3 regions of the Arthrobacter stackebrandtii genome follow, and region 1 is predicted to be linked to each of the others. Evidence: predicted binding sites of a transcription regulator. Region 1 holds the regulator's gene; each other region holds the start of a gene.

Evidence for each region. The regulator LexA, encoded in region 1, represses DNA repair genes until DNA is damaged. The targets are predictions, from matches to a motif close to TCGAACANNTGTTCGA.
Region 2: a site for LexA is predicted at 2,743-2,758, ahead of uvrA (excinuclease ABC subunit UvrA). Genes of this name have one in related genera too.
Region 3: a site for LexA is predicted at 3,108-3,123, ahead of JOF48_RS11950 (Y-family DNA polymerase). Genes of this name have one in related genera too.

Annotation. Positions count from the first base shown of each region.
Region 1 is NZ_JAGIOI010000001.1:63,897-71,440, forward strand. Features, by position in the region: gene priA (bifunctional 1-(5-phosphoribosyl)-5-((5-phosphoribosylamino)methylideneamino)imidazole-4-carboxamide isomerase/phosphoribosylanthranilate isomerase PriA) at 1-630, opposite strand, end outside; gene JOF48_RS00285 (hypothetical protein) at 690-839, opposite strand; gene hisH (imidazole glycerol phosphate synthase subunit HisH) at 839-1,534, opposite strand; gene hisB (imidazoleglycerol-phosphate dehydratase HisB) at 1,531-2,151, opposite strand; gene JOF48_RS00300 (histidinol-phosphate transaminase) at 2,327-3,424, opposite strand; gene JOF48_RS00305 (LysM peptidoglycan-binding domain-containing protein) at 3,508-3,882, opposite strand; gene lexA (transcriptional repressor LexA) at 4,160-4,903, shown strand; gene JOF48_RS00315 (ATP-dependent DNA helicase) at 5,049-7,091, opposite strand; gene hflX (GTPase HflX) at 7,084-7,544, opposite strand, start outside.
Region 2 is NZ_JAGIOI010000001.1:3,830,979-3,838,522, reverse strand. Features, by position in the region: gene uvrA (excinuclease ABC subunit UvrA) at 1-2,644, opposite strand, end outside; gene JOF48_RS16780 (GntR family transcriptional regulator) at 2,784-3,167, opposite strand; gene JOF48_RS16775 (ABC transporter ATP-binding protein) at 3,164-5,098, opposite strand; gene JOF48_RS16770 (ABC transporter ATP-binding protein) at 5,095-6,852, opposite strand; gene JOF48_RS16765 (PIG-L deacetylase family protein) at 7,046-7,544, opposite strand, start outside.
Region 3 is NZ_JAGIOI010000001.1:2,744,875-2,752,418, forward strand. Features, by position in the region: gene JOF48_RS11925 (hypothetical protein) at 1-347, opposite strand, end outside; gene JOF48_RS11930 (PadR family transcriptional regulator) at 433-792, shown strand; gene JOF48_RS11935 (hypothetical protein) at 789-2,156, shown strand; gene JOF48_RS11940 (helix-turn-helix domain-containing protein) at 2,276-2,500, opposite strand; gene JOF48_RS11945 (DUF2975 domain-containing protein) at 2,500-2,979, opposite strand; gene JOF48_RS11950 (Y-family DNA polymerase) at 3,143-4,420, shown strand; gene JOF48_RS11955 (ribosomal maturation YjgA family protein) at 4,447-4,854, shown strand; gene JOF48_RS11960 (FAD-dependent oxidoreductase) at 4,896-6,011, shown strand; gene JOF48_RS11965 (YlcI/YnfO family protein) at 6,058-6,282, shown strand; gene JOF48_RS11970 (LLM class flavin-dependent oxidoreductase) at 6,459-7,451, shown strand; gene JOF48_RS11975 (VOC family protein) at 7,461-7,544, shown strand, end outside.

The DNA.
Region 1 (7,544 bases):
CAGCACACGCAGGTCCTCGAGGCTGGAGATGCCGCCGGAGGCAACCACGGGCTTGGCTGTGCGTGAGCACATTTCGCGCAGCAGTTCCACGTTGGGGCCGCGCAGCGTGCCGTCCTTCGTGACGTCGGTGACCACGTACCGCGCGCAGCCGGCGTCCTCGAGGCGGGCCAGGACCTCCCAGATGTCGCCGCCTTCCTTGGTCCAGCCGCGGCCGGCCAGGGTGGTCCCGCGCACGTCGAGCCCGACGGCGATCTTGTCGCCGAAGCGCTCGATCACCTTGGCGGTCCATTCCGGATTCTCGAGTGCGGCGGTGCCGAGGTTGACGCGGCCGACGCCGAGTTCCAGGGCGCCTTCCAGGGAGGCGTCGTCGCGGATGCCTCCTGAGAGCTCCACCTTCACAGAGAGCTCCTGGACCATTTCGCGCAGCAGCTCCACGTTGGAGCCGCGGCCAAACGCTGCGTCAAGGTCAACGAGGTGCACCCACTCGGCGCCGTTGTTCTGCCAGTTCAGGGCAGCCTCAAGGGGTGAGCCGTAGCTGGTTTCCGAGCCGGCCTCGCCCTGGACGAGGCGCACGGCCTGCCCGTCGGCAACATCCACGGCGGGCAGCAATTCCAAAATGGGGGTGGTCATGGGATCCTCAACATCGACTAGAAAACTGTGAAATCTGGCTGCGGCGCGCTTGCCGCGTATTACTGGGTGAACAGGTATGCCGCCACAAGGGACATGACGGCCAGGAAGGCAAAGCTGTACGGAATCCAGCGTGCGGTCTTTTGCTGGTAGAACGTGTAGGCGCCGCCTATGAGCAGGCCGGCGAGGGCCATCAACAACAGCGAGTACATCAGCCGGCCGCCGGTGCAGTGGCAGGGGCCGGCGCAGCGGGCCTCAGGGAGGCGACCCAGTTGCGCAGGAGGCGTGCTCCGGCGTCGCCCGATTTTTCCGGGTGGAACTGGGTGGCGCACAGCGGGCCGTTTTCCACGGCCGCGATGAACGGTGCCCCGTGCTCTGACCAGGTCACCATCGGCGGGCGCATTTTGGGCTGCAGGACCTCAAAGTCCCATTTCTGCACGCCGTACGAGTGAACAAAGTAGAAGCGCTCGTTCTCCACGCCTTCAAACAGTTTGCTGCCTTCGGGCGCCTTGATCGTGTTCCAGCCCATGTGCGGCACCACGTCGGCGGGCAGAAGTTCCACCGTGCCGGGCCACTCCCCCATGCCTTCGCGGTGGTTGCCGTGTTCAACACTGGCGTCGAACAGGACCTGCATGCCGACGCAGATGCCCAGCACGGCCCGGCCCCCGGCAACGCGGCGGCCGATCATGCGCAGCGCATCAACGTTTTTGAGTTCGTCCATGACGGAGCCGAATGCTCCGACACCGGGGACCACCAGGCCGTCGGCGTTGAGGACGTCATCTGCCTTGGCGCTGAGCGTGACGGCGGCACCGGCACGTTCCAGGGCGCGCACTGCGGAGCGGACGTTGCCCGAACCGTAGTCCAGGACGGTGACGGTGGGTTGTGCTGCTGTGGTTTCAGAACTCACAAAAGGCCCTTCGTGGAGGGGATCCCGGTGACGCGGGGATCTGGTTCGACGGCTGAACGGAGTGCACGGGCAAAGGCCTTGAACTGGGCCTCGACAATGTGGTGCGGGTCCCGGCCTGCGATGACTGTCATGTGCAGGCAGATCTGGGCGTGCAGCGTGATGGCTTCAAAAACGTGGCGGGTCAGCGAACCGGTGAAGTGTCCGCCGATCAGGTGGTACTCCTGGCCCGCGGGTTCTCCGCCGTGCACGAGGTACGGGCGGCCGGAGACATCCACAACGGCGTTGGCCAGGGCCTCGTCGAGCGGGATGGTGGCCTCGCCGAAGCGGCGAATGCCAGCCTTGTTGCCCAGCGCCACCCTCAGGACCTCGCCCAGGGAGATCGCCACATCCTCCACCGTGTGGTGGGCGTCGATGTGGGTGTCGCCGGTGGCCTTGATGTTCATGTCGATCAGCGAGTGCTTGGACAGTGCCGTGAGCATGTGGTCGTAGAACGGCACGGACGTGTCGATGCTGGACACCCCGGTCCCGTCAAGGTTGATCTCAACCATGACACTCGACTCGCTCGTGGCACGCTCCAAACGGGCGGTCCGACCCTGGCCGGGCGTAATCTCAGTCATTGCAGCAGTCCTTTGGTCCACGTGCGCATCCCTGCCCGGCGGCGCAGGGCAGCAACGGGCGCACAAACGTCTTTGTGATTGTCTCCAGTTTAGGAGAGAGGGCGAGGTATTGCCCAAACAGTCCACCCGGCGGTCGCCGCTCCGGCCGGGGACGACGCCGGAACGCGCCGACGCGTCAACCGGCGAGGATGGCGCGCATGCCGTCAAGGAACGCCGTGGTTTCGGCCTCCGTGCCGGCGGTAACGCGCAGGTGTCCCGGGATTCCGACATCGCGAATGAGGACACCTCGGGCCAGCAGCGCCTCCCATACGGCATTGGGGTCCTCGAGCCCGCCAAAGAAGACAAAATTGGAGTCAGACGGCGCGGGCGTCAGGCCCAGCTCCACCAGCCCCTCGACGATGCGGTCCCGCTGGACCTTGATGGCCTCAACATTGGCCAGCAGTGACTCGGAGTTGCGCAGGGCGGCAACGGCGGCCGCCTGGGTGATGGCCGAGAGGTGGTACGGCAGACGGACCAGGCGCAGCGCGTCGGTGACCTCCGGGGCGGCGGCCAGGTAGCCCAGCCGGGCGCCGGCCATGGCGAAGGCCTTGCTCATGGTGCGCGAGACAACCAGGCGGGGCCGGCCCTCAAGCAGGCCAAGCGCACTGCTTGTTCCGGTGTGGGAGAACTCGGCGTACGCCTCGTCAACGATCACAATGGTCCTTGAGGCCTCGCCGGCTTCGTAGACAGCCTCGACCACGTCCAGGCCAAGTGCCGTCCCGGTGGGGTTGTTGGGTGAGCACAGGATGACGATGCTGGGTGCCTGTTCCCGTACCTGCGCTGCGGCCGATTCGGCGCTGAGGCCGTAGTCCCCGGCACGGACGCCGGCAAGGTAGCTGGTTCCGGTTCCGCTGGCGAGCAGCGGGTACATGGAGTATGTGGGAGGGAAGCCCATGACGGAGCGGCCGGGCCCGCCGAACGCCTGAAGGAGCTGCTGGAGGACTTCGTTGGAGCCGTTGGCGGCCCAAATGTTCCCTTCAGCCAGGCCGTGGCCCAGGTAGGCGGCAAGTTCCTGCCGCAGGGTGGTGAATTCCCGGTCCGGGTAGCGGTTGAGGTGGTCCAGTTCGGCGGCAACGGCGGCGAGGATGGCATCCCTGGCATCCTGCGGAACACCAAAGGTGTTTTCGTTGACGTTGAGCAGGATGGGAACATCCAGCTGCGGTGCACCGTAGGGGTGCTGGCCGCGCAGGTCGTCGCGGAGGGGCAATTGTGCGAGGCGTTCGAACTGATCCATGGCTCCAGCTTATTTGCAGTGACCGGCAAACGGCGAAATCGTTTCGCCGTACGGACGCCGATGACGAAGCCCGGATGCAGGGGCTACTTGGGCAGAGGGACAAACAACTGCTGGCCCGCATGCAGGACTCCGGCCCCAAGCTGGTTCAGGGCCACGATCTCCTGCACGACGTCCCGGACATTCCGGTCCGGGTCTACCCCAGCGGCAATGCTCCACAGGCTGTCGCCCTCCAGCACGGTCACGGTGGTGGCGTAGTCGGCCATGTCGACGGTGGAGAACTGGGTGGCAGCATGGGCCGGGCTGACCATGGAACCGAAAATGATGCCCAGGCATGCGAACACCAGGGCCGCTGCCGAAACGATGGCAGGGATGCCGAAGAAGACGAGCCGGCCGCGCCGGGTCAGCTGGAGCCCGTGGAGTGCGGGCAGTGATGGTGCCGTTGCAACCATTGCGTTCATGACTTCTGGTCCTTTCGCTGTGGAGTTGGATCCGCGGCCACAAGCACCCCTAGGATCAACTTTCCATGCTTCATATCTTCGATAGAACGTATGTTCTAACTTGCTACTAGTACAGTTTTAGCATCTACGGACGACACTTGCCAAGGGCTGATAGAACAAACGTTTGAAATTCACCCCCGCGTGGCTTAAACTTGCAGTACAAGGATTGGCCGCTAGAAGCAGTCCACCAGCAGGCACTGACATTGTTTGGTGCAGCCACGAAAGGACCGATGGAACCATGGAGCTTCCCGACCCACCGCACCGCATCCCCCAGGCACCCAGCCGCGCCGGCATGAAGGGGCTCACCGTGCGGCAAAAGAAGATCCTTGAGTGCATCCAGCGCTCCATCGCGGACAAGGGCTACCCGCCGTCAATGCGCGAGATCGGCGATTCCGTGGGGCTCGCCAGCCTGTCCAGCGTCACGCACCAGCTCACGCAGCTTGAACGCCATGGCTACCTGCGGCGCGACCCCAAGCGCCCCCGGGCCATGGAGGTCCTCATCCCGCTGGTCCTGGACGACGGCAAGGTGGAAATCGAGGGCGTGAGTTCACCCAAGTCACTGCGCAGCTCCAACGGCCTGAACTTTGCCGAACTCAGCAGTTCCTCAGACACCGCGTTCGTGCCGCTTGTTGGCCGCATCGCCGCCGGCGGACCCATCCTGGCCGACCAGGCTGTGGATGACATCATGCCGCTGCCACGCCAGATCGTGGGCAGCGGAGAGCTGTTCATGCTGAAGGTGCAGGGAGACTCCATGATCGACGCCGCCATCTGCGACGGCGACTGGGTGGTGGTGCGCCAGCAGAACACCGCCAACAACGGCGACATTGTTGCGGCACTTCTTGAAGATGAGGCCACCGTCAAGACATTCCGCCAGCGCGACGGCCACATCTGGCTGCTGCCCCAGAACACCCGCTACGAGCCGATCCTCGGCGACCACGCGACCATCATGGGCAAGGTGGTCTCCGTGCTGCGCAGCCTGTAGGCGGCACTGCTCCGCGGCACGGCAACAAGGCAACTGACGCGAAGGAGGCGCCCCGGACCATGGTCCGGGGCGCCTCCTTCGCGTCTGTCCTTCTACGCTGGACCGCTGCGGTGTGCAGCAGCACTGCCCTTCCGCCGTACGCCGCCTACTTGCCGGAGAGGCGCTTGAGGGCAGACAGTGCCACGGCACGGTCCTTCGTCGCCCAGAATGGTGGCAGGGCCGCCCGCAGGAATCCGCCGTAGCTGGCGTTCGCCAGCCGAGAGTCAAGAACCGCAACCACGCCGCGGTCCTGGCTGGAGCGGATCAGCCGCCCCACGCCCTGTGCCAGCCGCACGGCGGCATGGGTGGCGGAAATGGCGATGAATCCGTCGCCACCACTCTGGGCAACGGCCCGTGCGCGGGCGGTGACGAGAGGGTCGTCGGGACGCGGGAACGGGATCCTGTCGATGACGACCAGGCGGCAGGATGCACCCTGGACATCAACACCCTGCCACAGCGACATGGTGCCGAACAGGCAGGTGTCCGGTTCGTCGGCAAACTGCTTGATGAGACCGGACATTGAGGAGTCGCCCTGGCACAGGATCTTCATTTTGAGCTTCTTGCGCAGCTTTTCGGCAGCGTCTTCCGCCGCCCGCCGGGAGGAGAAGAGTGCAAGGGTCCCGCCTCCGGCCGCGGTGATGAGCTCGGCCAGCTCGTCCAGCTGTTCCGGAGACGTGCCGAAACCGGGTTTCTGCAGGTGGGCGGCCACGTACAGCATGCCCTGCTTGGGGTAGTCAAAGGGGGAACCGACGTCGGCCCCGCTCCAGGCAGGCGCGCTGGGGCCCAGCAGGCCCAGCCCACCGGCCGTGGCCTGGAAGGAATCGCCAATGGCCAGGGTGGCCGATGTGAGCACCACCGTACGGTCCGCAAACAGTCCCTCCCGAAGCTTCATGGCAACGCTCAACGGGGCGATGTTGATGGTGGCGGGTTCATTGGGGTCGGCTTTTTGGTAGCCTTTCCCGGGTGCGAAGGTGCCGGGGCGGGAGGCCCACACCACTTCGCCGGCATCGGCAGCGGCAAGCAGGCGTTCGCACAGGTCGAAGACCAGGTTCAATCTAGACCTGGCAATGGACCGCCCGCCGTCAACGGCGGCATTCCCGTCCGGCTTGGAGTCGGAGAGGGCCGCACGCACGGCATCGCGCACCTGCTCGACGGCCTGGGACTGGGCCTCGTTGAGCCCGTTGGGCATAAGGCCTTCGGGCACCCCGGCCAGGGCAAAGTCCAGTGCCGTGGCGCCGGCATGCAGCGCGTCCACGGAGACGCCCGTGTGCTTGCGGGTGCTGGAGGCCGCGGCCTGCACCATCTGCACGGAGAGCTGGCCGGTGACGGCCCCGGTTACCCTGTCCTGCAGTTCGTGGGCCTCGTCCACCACCACGACGTCGTATTCGGGAAGCACGGCGATGCCCTCGAACGCGCTGATGGCCAGCATGGCGTGATTGGTCACCACGATGTCGGCGTCGGCACCGCGTGCCCGGGCCAACTCGGAGAAGCACTCCGTGGCGAGCGGGCATTTTGCGGCACCCAGGCATTCCATGGAAGTGACAGAAACCTGCCGCCAGGCCTTGTCGGTGACGCCGGGGACCAGTTCGTCACGGTCGCCCGTTTCGGAGTCCTGGGCCCATTCCCGCAGCCGCACCACTTCCTTGCCCAGGGCCGAGGTGGGTCCCGTGCCGGCCCCCGGCAGGTGGGCGACGCTGTTGTCCTCCCCCAGGCTGAACAGTGCACCCTCGCCTTGGTCCTCGCTGGGGAAGCCGCCGCCAAGCTTTTGTTTGCAGACGTAGTTGCTGCGTCCCTTGACCAGGGCAACATCGATGGGGCGTGGCAGCAATGGCTCCAGGGCTGCAAGCAGCCGGGGAACATCGCGGCCCACAATCTGCGCCTGCAGTGCCAGTGTTGCCGTGGCCACCACGGCGGGTTTGTCGCTGGTCAGTGAATTGACGATGAGCGGAATCAGGTAGGCAAGGGATTTTCCCGTGCCGGTGCCTGCCTGGACGAGCAGGTGCTCATTCTTCTCGATGGCCCCCACCACCCTGCGGACCATTTCGTGCTGGCCGTCGCGGCGCTGGCCGCCCATGGTTTCCACGGCTCGGTCCAGCAGTTCCAGGGCCTGCACGGAAAGTTCACTCGAAGGCTGGGCACTCTCAGGCATGCTGGACAAACGGTTCCACTTCAGCAGCCAGGTCCTCACGGACACGCACATTCACCAGCGTGCCGTGTTCGCCGTGCTCAAGGCTGATGATTTCCGAATCGCTGCGGTGCAGCTTGTTCAGGACGTCGCCGCGGTCATAGGGCACCATCAGCGTAAGGGTGACGCTGGGGTGCGGGATGCCCTCGGCAATGGCCGCAAGCAGCTCTTCGATGCCTTCCCCCGTGCGGGCCGAGACCACCACGGAGCGCGGTTCGCGCTGGCGCAGCCGCTCCACGACGAAGGGGTCGGCGATGTCTGCCTTGTTCAGGATGATGATCTCGGGGACCTGCAGCGCGCCAACCTCGCCAAAGACGTTCCGGACGGCAGAGATCTGCCCTTCGGGGTCTGGGTGGGAGGCATCCACAATGTGCAGGATCAGGTCCGCATCCGCCACTTCCTCCAGGGTGGAGCGGA
Region 2 (7,544 bases), 3.8 Mb from region 1:
GCAGGCCCGTGGTGGGTTCGTCCAACACATAGATGCTGCGTCCGTTGGAGCGCTTCTGCAGTTCTGCCGCGAGCTTGACGCGCTGCGCCTCGCCGCCGGAGAGCGTGGTGGAAGCCTGCCCCAGCCGCACGTAGCCCAGTCCGACGTCGACCAGCGTGCGCAGGTGCCGGGCGATGGGCGTGAAGGCGGCGAAGAACTCGGCGCCTTCCTCGATGGGCATGTTCAGCACGTCCGCAATGGACTTGCCCTTGTAGTGGACCTCGAGCGTCTCGCGGTTGTAGCGGGCGCCGTGGCACACTTCGCAGGGCACGTAGACGTCGGGCAGGAAGTTCATCTCAATCTTCAGCGTGCCGTCGCCGGTGCAGGCCTCGCAGCGCCCGCCCTTGACGTTGAAGGAGAAACGGCCCGGCTGGTAGCCGCGCATTTTCGACTCATTCGTCTCGGCGAAGAGCTTGCGGATGTTGTCAAAAACACCCGTGTAGGTGGCCGGGTTGGAGCGCGGGGTGCGGCCGATGGGGCTCTGGTCAACGTGCACCACCTTGTCCAGGTGCTCCAGGCCGTCCACACGCAGGTGGCGTCCGGCCACCTGCTTGGCGCCGTTGAGCTTGTTGGCGAGCACCTTGTACAGGATCTCGTTGACAAGGGTGGACTTTCCGGAGCCGCTGACACCGGTCACGGCCGTCAGGACGCCGAGCGGGAACTTCACATCAATGGTGTGCAAGTTGTTTTCCCGGGCCCCGACCACGGTGAGTTCGCGCTTTTTGTCGTACTTGCGCCGCTTGGGCGGGACGGCGATGGCCTTGCGTCCGGACAGGTAGTCGCCCGTAAGGGATTCGGTGTTGGCCAGCAGGCCCTCGAGGGACCCCGAGTGGACGACCTCGCCCCCGTGCTCGCCGGCGCCGGGGCCGATGTCCACGATCCAGTCGGCCTCCTTGATGGTGTCCTCGTCATGTTCCACGACGATGAGCGTGTTGCCGAGGTCGCGCAGCCGGGTCAGCGTTTCGATGAGGCGGCGGTTGTCGCGCTGGTGCAGGCCGATCGAGGGCTCATCAAGGACGTACAGCACGCCGACCAGGCCGGACCCGATCTGGGTGGCCAGCCTGATGCGCTGTGCCTCGCCGCCGGAGAGGGTGGCCGAGGCGCGTTCCAGGTTCAGGTATTCCAGGCCCACGTCCAGCAGGAACTTCAGGCGGGCCTGGATCTCCTTCAGGACCTGGCTGGCGATCTGCGCCTCCCGGCCCGTGAGGACCAGGTTGGAGAGGAAGTCGAAGCAGTCGCGCATGGAGAGCGCACACACCTGGGCGATGGACATGCCGTTGATAAGCACGGACAGCGATGCCGGGTTCAGGCGCGCCCCGCCGCAGGCCGGGCACGGGATCTGGCGCATGTACTCTTCGTAGCGGTCCCGGGCGGAATCGGACTCCGTCTCCATGTGCTTGCGCTGGATGTACTGCACGGCGCCCTCGAAGCCCGTGCTGTACTTGCGTTCACGGCCGAAGCGGTTGCGGTACTGGACCACAACCTTGTGGTCCTTGCCGTACAGGATGGCCGTGCGGGCGTCGGTGGACAGCTTGTTCCAGGGGGTTTCGAGCGTGAAGTCCAGCTCGGCCGCCAGGCCCTCGAGCAGCCGGTTCCAGTACTCGGTGGTGGCGGTGCCCAGCGACCACGGTGCAATGGCGCCGTCGCGCAGGGACATGAACGGGTTGGGGACAACCAGCTCCTCATCCACTTCCAGCTTGGTGCCGATGCCGCTGCAGGCGGAGCAGGCGCCGAAGGGGTTGTTGAAGGAGAAGGACCGCGGCTCAATCTCGTCAATGGCGAGGGGGTGCTCATTGGGGCAGGCCAGGTTTTCCGAGAACGAGCGGATGCGGCCGGAATCGCCGGCGTCCAGGTCCACGAGCTCGGCCAGGATGCGGCCCTCCGCCAGGCCCAGGGCGGTTTCCACGGAGTCGGTGAGCCGCTGCTGGATCCCGTCCTTGACCACGAGGCGGTCCACGACCACCTCAATGGTGTGCTTGAACGTCTTCTTCAGCTTCGGCGGGTCGCTGAGCTGGACCTGCTCGCCGTCCACCTTGGCGCGGGAATAGCCCTTGGCCGCCAGTTCCCGGAACAGTTCCACAAACTCGCCCTTGCGGTCGCGGACCACCGGCGCCAGGACCTGGAAGCGGGTGCCCTCCGGCATTTCCAGCAGCTGGTCAACGATCTGCTGCGGTGTCTGCTTGGTGATGGGTTCCCCGCAGACGGGGCAGTGCGGCGTGCCGACGCGCGCCCACAGCAGGCGCATGTAGTCGTAAATCTCCGTGATGGTGCCCACCGTGGAGCGCGGGTTTTTCGACGTCGACTTCTGGTCGATGGACACGGCGGGCGAGAGCCCCTCGATGAAGTCCACGTCCGGCTTGTCCACCTGGCCAAGGAACTGGCGCGCATAGGCGGACAGGGACTCGACATAGCGCCGCTGCCCCTCGGCAAAGATGGTGTCGAAGGCCAGCGAGGACTTGCCGGAGCCGGACAGGCCCGTGAACACGATCATGGCGTCGCGGGGCAGGTCAAGGTCCACGTTGCGCAGATTGTGCTCGCGGGCGCCCTTGACGACGAGACGGGACAAGTCCGGGCGGACAATTTCAGTGGATACAGACTGTTTCAAAAGTTTCCTTCACATCACTGACGCCGCAGCGCGGTCCGCGCCGTGGCCGTGCCGCGCCCGCCTGTACGCCGCGCGCAGCCTTCCTTCAAAAAGTATAATCGAAACTTCGTTCGAACACGCACCCCTGGGGCAGGGGAAATTACCCGCGTTCCAGTGCTGCGGTGACGATCCGCAGCGCCTGTGCCTGCGGAACCCCGAGTTCGCGCACGACGGCGGCAAAGGCGTCCGCGGCATCGGCCACCTTTGCGGCCAGCCGGTCCCCTCCGGTGGCGACGGAGGTGCCGCTGCGCCCCGCCGTCACGACCACGCCGGCCTGTTCCAGTTCGCGGTAGGCCCGTGCCACCGTGTTGGCGGCCACGCCAAGGTCGGCCGCCAACGCCCTGACCGAGGGAAGCTTGGTTCCCACGGCCAGTTCTCCGGAGGCGGCGAGGTCCAGGATGCGCAGCCGGACCTGCTCAAACGGCGGCACGGTGGATTCTGTTTCCAGGCGCCAGCGGCGCATCAGGATGTCCATGGCATTCATGATTGGCTCACTTCTTCCACCAGGGGCTCGCCAAATTGGCTCATGTAAAGATCGTAGTAGAAACCCTTCCCGGCCAACAGTTCCTCGTGGGTTCCCTGTTCGATGATGCTGCCCTGGTCCATGACCAGGATGAGGTCGGCATCGCGGATGGTGGAGAGCCGGTGGGCGATGACAAAGCTGGTCCGGTTGGCCCGCAGCTTGTTCATGGCCTGGCGGATCATGACCTCGGTGCGGGTGTCCACCGAGCTGGTGGCCTCGTCCAGGATCAGGATGCCGGGGTTCGCCACCCAGGCCCGGGCAATCGTCATGAGCTGGCGCTGGCCCTGGCTGAGTCCGCCGCCGTCGTCCGTGAGCACGGTGTCGTAGCCGTCGGGGAGGGATCGGACGAAATGGTCGACGTGGGTGGCCTCGGCCGCCTCGATGATCTCCGCCTCCGTGGCGTCGAGCCTGCCGTAGGCCAGGTTCTCCCGGATCGTTCCGCCAAACAGCCAGGCGTCCTGGAGCACCATGGCGAACTGGCTGCGGAGGTCGTCGCGGGTCAGCAGTGCCGTGTTGACGCCGTCGATCGTGATGGTGCCGCCGTCAATCTCGTAGAAGCGCATGAGCAGGTTGACAAGGGTGGTCTTTCCGGCGCCCGTGGGTCCGACGATGGCGACCGTCTCCCCCGGTTCCGCCGTGAAGGACAGATCCTTGATGAGCGGCTGCTCCGGCCTGTAGCCAAAACTGACATTGTCAAAGGCCACCCTGCCGGCAGGGGGCTTCGCCAGTGCCGCGGCCGGGACGTGGTCGGGGCGCTGCTCCTCGGCGTCGAGCAGCTCAAACACCCGCTCGGCGGAGGCGACACCGGACTGCAGCAGGTTGATCATGCTGGCCAGCTGGGACAGCGGCTGGCTGAACTGGCGCGAATACTGGATGAATGCCTGCACGCTGCCGATCGTGATGACGCCCTGCGCCACCTGGATGCCGCCCAGCACAGCCACCACCACGTAGTTGAGGTTGGAGACAAAATTGGTGCCCGGCATGATGATGCCGGAAATGAACTGCGCCTTTGCGCTGGAGGCGTAGAGCTCGTCGTTGGAGGTGGCGAACTTGTCAATGGCCTGCTGCTGCTGGCCGAAGGCCTTGATGATCTCGTGGCCCGTGAACATTTCCTCCACGTGGCCATTGAGTTCTCCGGTGCTGCGCCACTGGGCGGCAAACTGCACCTGGGAGCGTTTTGCGATCATGAAGGTCATGCCCGCAATGAGCGGGATCGTGAGCAGGGAGATGCCGGCCAGGAGGGGCGAGATGGAGAACATCATGCCGATGACCCCGCCCACCGTCAGCACGGCGATGAGCACCTGGGTCAGGGTCTGGTTGAGTGTCTGCGAAAAGTTGTCAATGTCGTTGGTGACGCGGGAGAGCAGGTCCCCGCGCGATTCCTGCTGAAAGTGCGACATGGGCAGCCGGTCGAGCTTGTCTTCAATGTCGCGCCGCAGCCGGTACATGGCGCGCTGGACAATGCCGGTGGTCATGAAGCCCTGTGACCAATTGAAGAAGAATGCCGCGATGTACAGGCACAGTACAATGGTCAGCACCGCGCCCAGTGCAGCCAGGTCCAGGCCCTGGCCGGGGACCACGTTCATGCCGGAGAGCATGTCCGCCAGCTGCCCCTGACCGGACGCGCGCAGGGCCGCGACGGCCTGTTCCTTGGTGGTGCCGGCCGGGAACTGCTCGAGCATCTTGCCCACCACGCCGTTGAAGATGATGTCGGTGGCGTGGCCCAGGATCTTGGGCGCCACAACCGACAGCCCCACGGAGATGGTGGCCATGGTGATCACAGCCGTGATGCGCCACTTGTCCGGGGCGATGAGCCCGAGGATGCGCTTGAGGCTTGGCCCGAACTGCATGGCCTTTTGCGGCGGGCCGCCGCGGCCCCTCATCATGCTCATGCCTGCACCTCCTGGAATCCGTTGCTGCCGTCGTCGGCACTCATTTGCGAGGTGACAATTTCCTGGTACGTGGGGCAGTCGAGGAGCAGCTGCTCATGCGTGCCCTGCCCCACAACCCTGCCCTCGTCGAGCACCAGAATGTTGTCCGCATCCCGGATGGTGCCCACGCGCTGGGCCACCACCAGCACGGCAGCGTCCCGGGTGACGGGTTTCAGGGCCGCGCGCAGCTTCGCGTCGGTGGCGTAGTCGAGGGCGGAGAAGCTGTCGTCAAAAAGGTACACCGAGGGCCGGGCGGCGACGGCCCGGGCGATGCACAGGCGCTGGCGCTGTCCGCCGGAGACGTTTGAGCCGCCCTGTTCGATGGGCGCGTCCAGCCCGCCCGGCATGTCCCGGACAAAGTCGGCTGCCTGGGCGGTTTCCAGGGCCTGCCACACCTGCTCGTCGGTGGCTTCCGGGTTGCCCATGCGGACGTTGCTGGCCACCGTGCCGGTGAACAGGTACGCCTTTTGCGGGACCAGGCCGATGGAGCCGCGCAGGCCGGACAGGGCCACATCCCTGATGTTGTGCCCGCCCAGCTCAATGGTGCCCACGGTGGCATCCAACAGCCTGGGTATGAGGTTCACGAGGGTCGACTTGCCGCTGCCGGTGGAGCCGATGACCGCCGTCGTGCTTCCCGGGGCGGCGGTGAAGGTGACGCCGGAGAGCACGGGGGCCTGGGCGCCGGGGTAGCTGAACGCGGCGTCGGTGACGCGCAGGGTGCCGTCGAGCCGGCCCACCTCGACGGCGCCGGGGGCGTCGACCACGCTGGCCTCCGTATCCAGGACCTCGGTGATGCGTTCGGCGCTGACAGCCGCGCGCGGGATCATCATGAACATGAACATGGCCATCATGACGGACATGAGGATCTGCATGATGTAGCTCAGGAACGCGGTCAGGGCGCCGATCTGCATGTCGCCGGCGTCAATGCGCTGCCCGCCAAACCAGAGCACTCCGACGCTGGTGACGTTCACGACGAAGAAAATGGTGGGGAACATCAGGGACATGAGGCGGCCGGCGCGCAGCTGGGATGCCGTGAGGTTTCCGTTGGCGGTGGCGAAGCGGTCGGCCTCGTAGTCACGGCGGCCAAAGGCGCGGATGACGCTGATGCCGGTGACCTGCTCGCGGAGCACGCCGTTGATGTCGTCAAGCTGGTGCTGGACCTTGCGGAAGGTGGGGACCAGGACGCGGACAATCAGGCCGATGGCAACGATCAGCACGGGCAGGATGACCAGGAGCAGGCCGGAGAGCGGCACGTCCTGGGCCATGGCGAGGACGATGCCGCCGATGCACATGATGGGCGCCATGACCATCAGGGTGAACGACATCAGCGTCAGCATCTGCACCTGCTGGACGTCGTTGGTGGTGCGCGTGATGAGCGACGGGGCGCCGATCGTACCGACTTCCTGGGAGGAGAACGTCTCCACCTTGTTGAAAAGGTCGCGGCGGATCTGGCGCCCAACACCCATGGCGAGTTGGGCGCTGAGGAAGGTGGCAGTGATGGCGCACAGCACCTGGCCCGCGGTGATCAACAGCATCCAGAGGCCCAGGTTCATGATGAGACCAATGTTGCCCTTGACCACGCCGTCGTCGATGATGTCCGCATTGAGCGTGGGCAGGTAGAGCGAGGCGATGGTGGAGAGGAACTGCAGCACCACCACGGCAACCAGCGCACCCTTGTGGGGCGCCAAATTGCGGGCGATCAATCTAAACAGCACAGATCCTCCTGTTGTTGCCCCGGACAATGAATTGCTACCGCTAACAACGTACTCCTGCCGGACGGTGTTTGGCAGCGTTCGGCGGCTGTGTGTTCACTGACAGCGCGACGACGTTTTTCGCCAGGCACGACGGCGTTGGGCGCCTTGCGCCGGCGGGCGGGCCGGGCAGTGAACCGGGCTTTCGGGAAGTGGCTCAGCCGTAAAGCTCGAAGGCCACCTTCCCGCCCTCCGTGACCATTTCCGTCTGCGCGCGCGCCTGGTCCTCCACGGGCATGTCGCTCAGCGCCCGCATGTACTCCTTGTGTTCGGCCAGTGACGCCACGGCCTTCTCAATGCTGCCGGGCGAGACGGCCTGGGCATGTGTGGGCCGCGGCGACATGACAGCCACCCACCGCGCCTTGTGCCGCGGCAGGCCTTCTTCCAGCAGCTCGGGGAAGATCCAGTCGTTGTCGGCGTCGCCCACGGCATCCAGCACGGCACGGCCCACGGCCCGGTGGTCGGCCGTATTCCAGCGTCCCTGCCCCCATTCGTCGCGGTGGTTCAGCGTCAGCACCAGGTCCGGCTTGACCCGGCGGATTTCCCGGGCAAAGTCGCGCCGCAGCCCCAACCCCTCCTCAATCCGCCCGTCGGGATGGTCGAGGAACACCAGATCCGTGACGCCCACATGCGCGCAGGCGTCCCATTGTTCCTGC
Region 3 (7,544 bases), 2.7 Mb from region 1:
GTCCTGTTCATGGAAATGCGTTTGACCTTGCTGTCCTTGGCAAAGAGCAACCACTGTGCGCCCTCGTTTGAGGGGGTGTCCACGGCCATGGCTGCCTTGGCGAACGGCGCGGGGGCTGTTGTGACGTCGGTGTAGGGGCAGGCAATGAACACTTCATCCCAGAGCTCAAAGGGGGCGCCGGAGTCTTCGCCCCGAGGCAAGGTGAATTCCGTGCTTTCCGCGCGACTCGCCAGCGAGGCCTGAAAATCGGTGCTGTCGGCGCACCCGCTGAGGGCTGGCACCGCCATGAACACCAGGAAAGGGGCCAGCCATTTCAAAAGGGCTGGCGTGGGGGATCGGGAACTCATGACTCGAATCTACCTGCACAGGGGCGGTAAGGCCTGGTGACACTCCTTCTGGTTTTATATTCCCACTGTGGGTATATTGGCAGCCATGAATGAAAATACGTTTTGGATCCTCACTGCCCTTGCCGGCGGGCGCCGGCACGGTTACGCCATCCTGCGGGATGTGGCGGAACTGGCCGACGGGAAGGTGTCGCTGCGGGTGACGACGCTTTATGCCTCGCTGGAACGGCTGGAGAGGGAAGGCTTCGTCGCCCGGGCAGGTGAAGAAATTGTTGACGGACGCGCGCGGCGGTACTACGAGCTGACAGACGACGGCATCGCAGCGCTGACCTTGGAGACGGAGCGGCTTGCGGTCCGCCTCGGAGCCGCGGAAAAGCGCCTCGCGGCACCGCGTCCGGCGGCCATCAGGCCCTCTCCCGCAACCATGGTGTGGGGGTTCGCCGGATGAGTCCTTCGTTGCGGAACAAGTACGAGCGGCTGCTGCGCTGGTACCCGAAGGCCTGGCGGGAGGAGCATGGCCGATTCATGCTCGACACCCTCGAGGAACACGCCGGTGACAGGGGGATTGCGCGGCCGGGCGTCGCAGAGGCGTGGTCGATCAGGGCCCACGGGCTCGGCGAGCGGGCAACGAGCCGGTGGGCGGTGGTGGCCGCAGTCGTGTCGCTGGCGGCCTATGTTGTTGCCACCGGGATTCTGTTGACCGATGTGCTCCAGCAGCCCGGGGCCGGTGCTGCACGCATCGTGCTGGCAATTTTTGCCGGGCCCCTGGCGCTGTCCTTTGCCGTCCTGATCCTTCTGCGCCGCAGGGGCCAACTGTCCGCACCGTCGGCGCTGTGGCTGGCGGCGGGTGCTGTGCCCTCGTGGGCTGTGGCGGCGCTGGCGGCTGCGAGCTGGTCCGTCGGTTTTGAAGAGGCCGATGCCGGGACCGGGCAAACGTGGTTCGGCTCCTCCACGCTCCTGTTCATGCTGGCGGCGTGGGTCTTTGGCACTGCTTCGCTGCTGGCTCCTGTTGCCTCGTTGGCGGAACGGAAGCTGCCGGCCCCCATGCGGTGGCTGCTGAGTCTGCCCGTGGCGGCGGTCCTCTCCATGGTCCTCGGTGTGGCGGCGGCCATGGGGCAAATGATGGGAGCCGTGGTTGCGGCCACAGCCCTGGTGCTGGCAGTGGCGGCCTCCCGGCCGGAGCAGCCCAAAGTGGCGGTTGCTGAAGCCAGGCGCACCGGTCCGCCTCGCTCCGTTCCGCGCGCCGCGGCGGCCCGCAGGTCTTGCGCCACTGCTGGCGCCATGGCCCTAGTTTCGTTGGTGGCGGGACTTGCCTGTGCGGCATTCGCGCTCACCGGCAGTACGTGGGGTCCCGGAGCCAGCGATTCCACGCATGCCATGAATCTGGGATTGGCCGCGGGGGCGTTGGCGGCCATGCCGTTGGTTGTCTCAGCAGCACTGATGCTCGCACCGCGTTTTGGCAAGGTCATGTGGATCTCGGCGGCGCTCCTTGGTGCGGGCCTGGTGGTTGCTTCCGCCTCACAGTTGTCAGGTGCTGGCAGTTCCCTGCAGTGGCCGCTGATCCTCTTGGCTGCTGTGCTGGGCAGCCTGGCGTTTGCGCTGCCGGTCAGTGGACTGCTCTCGATTCGGCCCGCCGTGCGCCTTGCTATCGGTATCGCCCTCGGTCTGGCCGGTTTCGTCCCCGGGATCATGGTTGTGAGTGCGGCCGGATTCATTGCGCCGGTGGTTGCCGGGGTGGTTGTTGTGATGTCGGCAAGGACCCTGTCCAGAGACCGGAGGTGGGCACACTTCCAGGCGGTCAGCCCCGGGTAACCGTGCAGGCCGCCGGAAGCTGGCCGCGGCCGTTATGGAGTACGACGGCGTGCGGCGCCTTCCAGCGGAAGGGGCCCCACGCCGTCGTGCTTGGGCAAAAGGCCGGGTGGCGGGCCGGGTCAGGTGGGCTTGCCAGCATCTTCGGGAACCCAGCGCAGAATGTCGCCGGGCTGGCAGTCGAGGACCCGGCAGATGGCATCGAGGGTGGTGAAGCGGACCGCCTTGGCCCGGCCATTCTTCAGGACTGCGACGTTGGCGGCGGAGATGCCCACGGCCGCGGCGAACTCGCCCACGGACATCTTGCGCCGGGCCAGCTCGACGTCGATGTCAACAATGATGGGCATTAGACTACCTCCGCCAGCTCGCTGTCCAGGCGGGTGGCGCTGCGCAGCAGGTCGCGCATGACAGACATGAGCAGCACAAACGCCGTGCCGCAGATGACTGTCCCGCCCACCAGCAGCAGCACGCCCGGTCCGCCGGTCCTGACGACGCCGAAAAGGTGGATGCCGAGGACGAGCGCAAGGGTGGTGGCGGCCGCCGCGGCCCAAATGATGACGGTGGCCCAGCGGAGGGAGTCGGGTGAAAAGATGACGTCGCGCTGGACGTGCGAGAGCAGGATCCAGGTGGCCACCAGCATGGCTTGAAGGCAGAAGATGCCGCCAATCACCAGCGCCGCATACGGGACCGCAAGGCCGGCGACCTCCGGAAACAGTGTTGCCGATTCTGCTGCGAGGGTAGGGGCGACGATGGTTTGCCCCAGCACGGTGCCCATGAAAATCATGATGAGCAGGGCGCGGAGCAAGATGATGACGGAATCTTTCATCTGTTGATTATCGACTACTATCAATCGAATATCAATCGATCCTGTCTGGAGGTGGGGCTGGGCTCCCTGGTGTGGCTGGTGGCAGCGGGCCGGCGCCAGTGCTGTTCGGATGGGGTTGCGCGGGTGACTCGAACAAATGTTCGGAACGTGGAAGAATGGGGCCATGAGCAACAACCGCATCGCCCTGGTGGACGTGAACAACTTTTATGTCTCCTGCGAGCGGGTCTTTGACCCAAGGCTGGAAGGCCGTCCCGTCGTCGTGCTTTCCAACAATGACGGCTGCGTGGTGGCGCGCTCGGCGGAAGCAAAGGAGCTGGGCATCAAAACCGGGGCGCCGTGGTTCCAGGTCCAGGGGCAGGCCAAGGCGTGGGGGCTGGTGGCGCGTTCCAGCAACTACGAGCTGTACGGCGACATGAGCTCCCGGGTCATGGAGGTGGTGGGCCGCTTTGGCACCTGGCAGGAGGTGTACTCGATCGATGAGTCCTTCGTGGGACTCGTGGGGGACCCTGCGCAGCTGCAGGCCGCCGGCCGCGACATCCGTGCCGCGGTCATGCGCCACGTGGGCGTGCCTGTCTGCGTGGGGGTGGCCTCGACAAAGACACTGGCGAAGTTTGCCAACCGGATCGCCAAGCAGAATCCGGCGCTGGGCGGGGTGTGCGCCCTGGAGGCGATGCCACCCGGACACGTGGAAGGCATCCAGGAACGCGTGCCGGCTTCGGGGCTCTGGGGCGTGGGCGGAAAGACGGCCGACCGGCTGAAGATGATGGGCATTGAGACCATCGCCGAGCTCAAGGCCGCAGATCCCGCTGTCATCCGCAAGAAATTCTCCGTGGTGCTGCAGCGAACCGTCATGGAACTCAACGGCACGGAGTGCATCCCCCATGTTGAGGAGCGCGTGGACAAGCAGCAGATCATGTTCTCCCGCAGCTTTTCCGAACCCGTCACCACGGTTGCCGGCATGGAGGAGGTCATGGCCGTCTACGCCCAGCGCGGCGCCGCCCGCCTTAACGAGGAAGGCATGCGTGCCTCTGCCATGACGGTTACGGCCGGCACCAGCCGCTTCGCTGCGGGGGAGGGCAGCTTCCCCGCCGCTACCATCCGGTTTGCCGCGCCGACGCAGGACCCGATCGTGCTGGTCAGGGCCGCCGTCGCCGCGATCCGGCAGAGCGCCGTCACCGGGGCGTCCTACCTGCGGGCAGGTGTCCTGTTCAGCGGCCTGGAGCCGGCCTCCGGCGCAGGGATGCTGGACGTATTCGGTGCCGGGGACGCGCAGCCGGAAGTGGGCGGTGTGATGGGGGAGGTGCGGAACAAGTTCGGCAGCACCGCCATCGGCATCGGGATAGGCGGGCTGGCCCAGGCGCCGCAATGGTCCATGAAGCGCGAGCTTGCCTCGCCCCGCTACACCACCGACTGGAAGGACCTGCCGGTGGTGCGGGCGTGAGATGGGCCGCCGCTAGACTCGAGCCCATGGCATTTCCCAAACTTTCCAAGTCCCGGCGAATGGCGCTGGCCATCGCAGCAACCGGCGTGGCCGTCCTTGGCTTGGTGATCCACTTCTTCATCCCGGGATCCTTCGCCAACCTTGTCTCGGACGCGCTTTACACCGTGCTCGTCTACCTTGTGCTGGCCCTGTTCCTGCCCCACGCAAAGCGTGCCTGGCTTGCGCTCGCAGCCTTCGGCATCAGCGCCGCCATCGAGCTGGCCCAGCTCACGGGCGTGCCCGAGCAGCTGGCGGTGAGCTTCCCGCCGTCGCGCCTGCTCTTCGGCACCACCTTCTCCGCACTGGACCTCGTGGCCTACGCGGCCGGCGCCGGCGTTGCCTGGTTCGCGGACCAAGCCATGTCCGCCCGGTGGCGTGCAGCACAACCGGAATAGGCCTCTACTGCCGCCAGTTGCAGTCCAGTAGGAGGCAAAAAATGCTGGATGTGGTGGTAATTGGTGCGGGCCAGGCCGGGCTGTCGGCCGCGTATTACCTGGCGCGGCACGGGCTCAATCCCGAAACCGACTTTGTGGTGCTCGATGCGAATCCCGAACCCGGCGGCGCCTGGCTGCACCGCTGGCCCTCGCTCACCCTGGGCGGCGCCCACGGTATCCACGACCTCCCCGGCATGAAACTTCCGCCGTCCGATCCGGCCGAGCCGGCCTCCGCCGTCGTCTCGCGCTACTACGGCAGCTACGAGAAAACCTTCCAGCTGCCCGTGCACCGGCCCGTGAAGGTGACCGCCGTGCACACGCTCGCCGATGACTCCGCAATGCTTTTTCCTGAGGACGACGGCGGAGTCCCCGCCGACATTGCCGGCCCGCCGCTGGCGGTGGAAACGGACCACGGCTCCTACGAAACACGGCTGGTCATCAACGCGACCGGCACCTGGGACAAACCCCACTGGCCGCACTACCCGGGCATGGCCTCGTTTGCCGGACGGCAGCTGCACAGCCGCGACTTTTGGTCCGTGAACGACTTTGCAGGCCAGCGCGTGCTGGTGGTGGGAGGCGGCACCTCGGCCGTGCAGTTTCTGCTGCAACTGGCCGACGCCGGTATCCAGACAGCGTGGTCCACGCGCCGTCCGCCGGAGTTCACCACCCGCGAGTTCAACCCCGACTGGGGCCGCGACGTGGAGCGCCGCGTCAATGAACGCACTTCAGCAGGCCTGCCGCCGCTGAGCGTCGTGGGCGTGACCGGGCTTCCTTTAACACAGCAGTACCAAAACGGCGTCGCCGCCGGAACCTTGGTCTCCCGCGGACCCCTGCGTGAACTCATCCCGTCCGGGGCTGTCTTCGAGGACGGATCCACTTTTGACGCGGATGTCGTCCTGTGGGCCACGGGCTTCCGGGCCGCACTGGACCATCTGGCCCCGCTGAAACTGCGCGAACCAGGCGGCGGCATCGTCATGGACGGCGTAAAGGTTGCGCGGGAGCCCCGCCTGTTGATGGTGGGCTACGGCGCCTCCGCCTCCACACTTGGGGCGAACCGGGCCGGTCGGGCCTCGGCGCTGGCAGCGATAGACCGGCTGAATGTTCCCGCAAAACTGTAGCCATTTGCCATACAAAGGAATCCACTAATCGGCATGGACCGGTTGGATGTCGACATGCTGGTCGTCCCTGTTGCTCCTGCGAGGAACAAAGCCCCAAGAAGTGTCAGCCCATCGGTTGTCATGCAGCGCCAAATTGAGCGAGCCCGTCCCCGTCCGGTTCCCGGAGGAGCTTCTCAAGCGTGTGCGAGACGAGGCCGCTGCCGACGGCCGGTCGGTATCAAACTGGATTCGCAGGGCCGTGGAGAACGAGTTGTCCCGGAGGGTCGGCTAACCGCAGCCTGCCCACCTGCCAGCCCAACACCGGCTTCCGGCGCGGGGCGCGGATGACAACATTGGCGGGTTCCGCCGTCGTACCTGGCAGGGGATTGCGTGAGGCGCGGCACTGGCGGAAATATCCTGTGGCGCGGCGGGGTTGGCGCAAGTGAGACTACCCGAAAGGCAGCACCCATGACGCTCCCCATTTCCATCCTTGACCTTGCCCACATTGGCGAGGACGGCATTGCCGCCAGCCTGCGCTCCTCGGTGGAGCTGGCGCAGAAGGCCGAGGGGTGGGGGTACAAGCGGATCTGGTTTGCCGAGCACCACAACATGCCCTCGATCGCGTCGTCGGCCACGAGCGTGCTGATTGCCCACGTTGCCGCGCACACCTCCACGATCCGTTTGGGCGCGGGCGGGATCATGCTGCCGAACCACTCGCCGCTGCAGATCGCCGAGCAGTTTGGCACGCTGGAGACACTGCATCCGGGGCGCATTGACCTGGGGCTGGGGCGCGCTCCCGGCAGCGACCAGGCCACCATGCGTGCGCTGCGCCGGGACCCGTCCGCCGCCGACACCTTCCCGCAGGATGTGCAGGAGCTGCAGGGCTACTTTGCCGGCGCCAGCCTGATCCCCGGCATCAACGCCTACCCGGGCAAGGACACGAACGTGCCTCTGTACATCCTGGGTTCCTCGTTGTTTGGCGCCCGGCTGGCCGCCGCCCTGGGCCTGCCGTATTCGTTTGCCTCGCACTTTGCCCCGCAGGCACTGGAGGATGCGGTGCGCATTTACCGCCGCGAGTTCAAGCCCTCGGCCGCGCTGGCCGAGCCGTACGTGATTGCCGGCGTGAACGCCATTGTGGCCGACAGCCAGGAATCGGCGGACGAGCTGCTGCTGAGGGCCCGCCGCCGCATGGTCGGTGCGCTGGTGGGACGCGGCCAGACGTTCAGTGATGCCGAATCGGACCTGCTGCTCGAATCACCCGCCGGGCAGCAGGTGCAGAACATGTTCCGATACGCCGCCGTGGGCACGCCCTCCGTGGTGCGCTCCTACCTGGACGAATTTGCCATAAAGGCCGACGCCGATGAGCTCATCGTGGCATCCCAGATCACCGACCCTGCCGCACGGATCCGCAGCTTCGAGCTGCTGGCCGGGGCCATGGAACTTGGCGGTTCACAGGAGTAACGTTTGGGCATGGCCATTGCCCGGAATCCCACTTTTGTCATTGACTGCCCCGACGCTGCACTGTTGGCGGACTTCTACGGTTCGCTCCTGGGC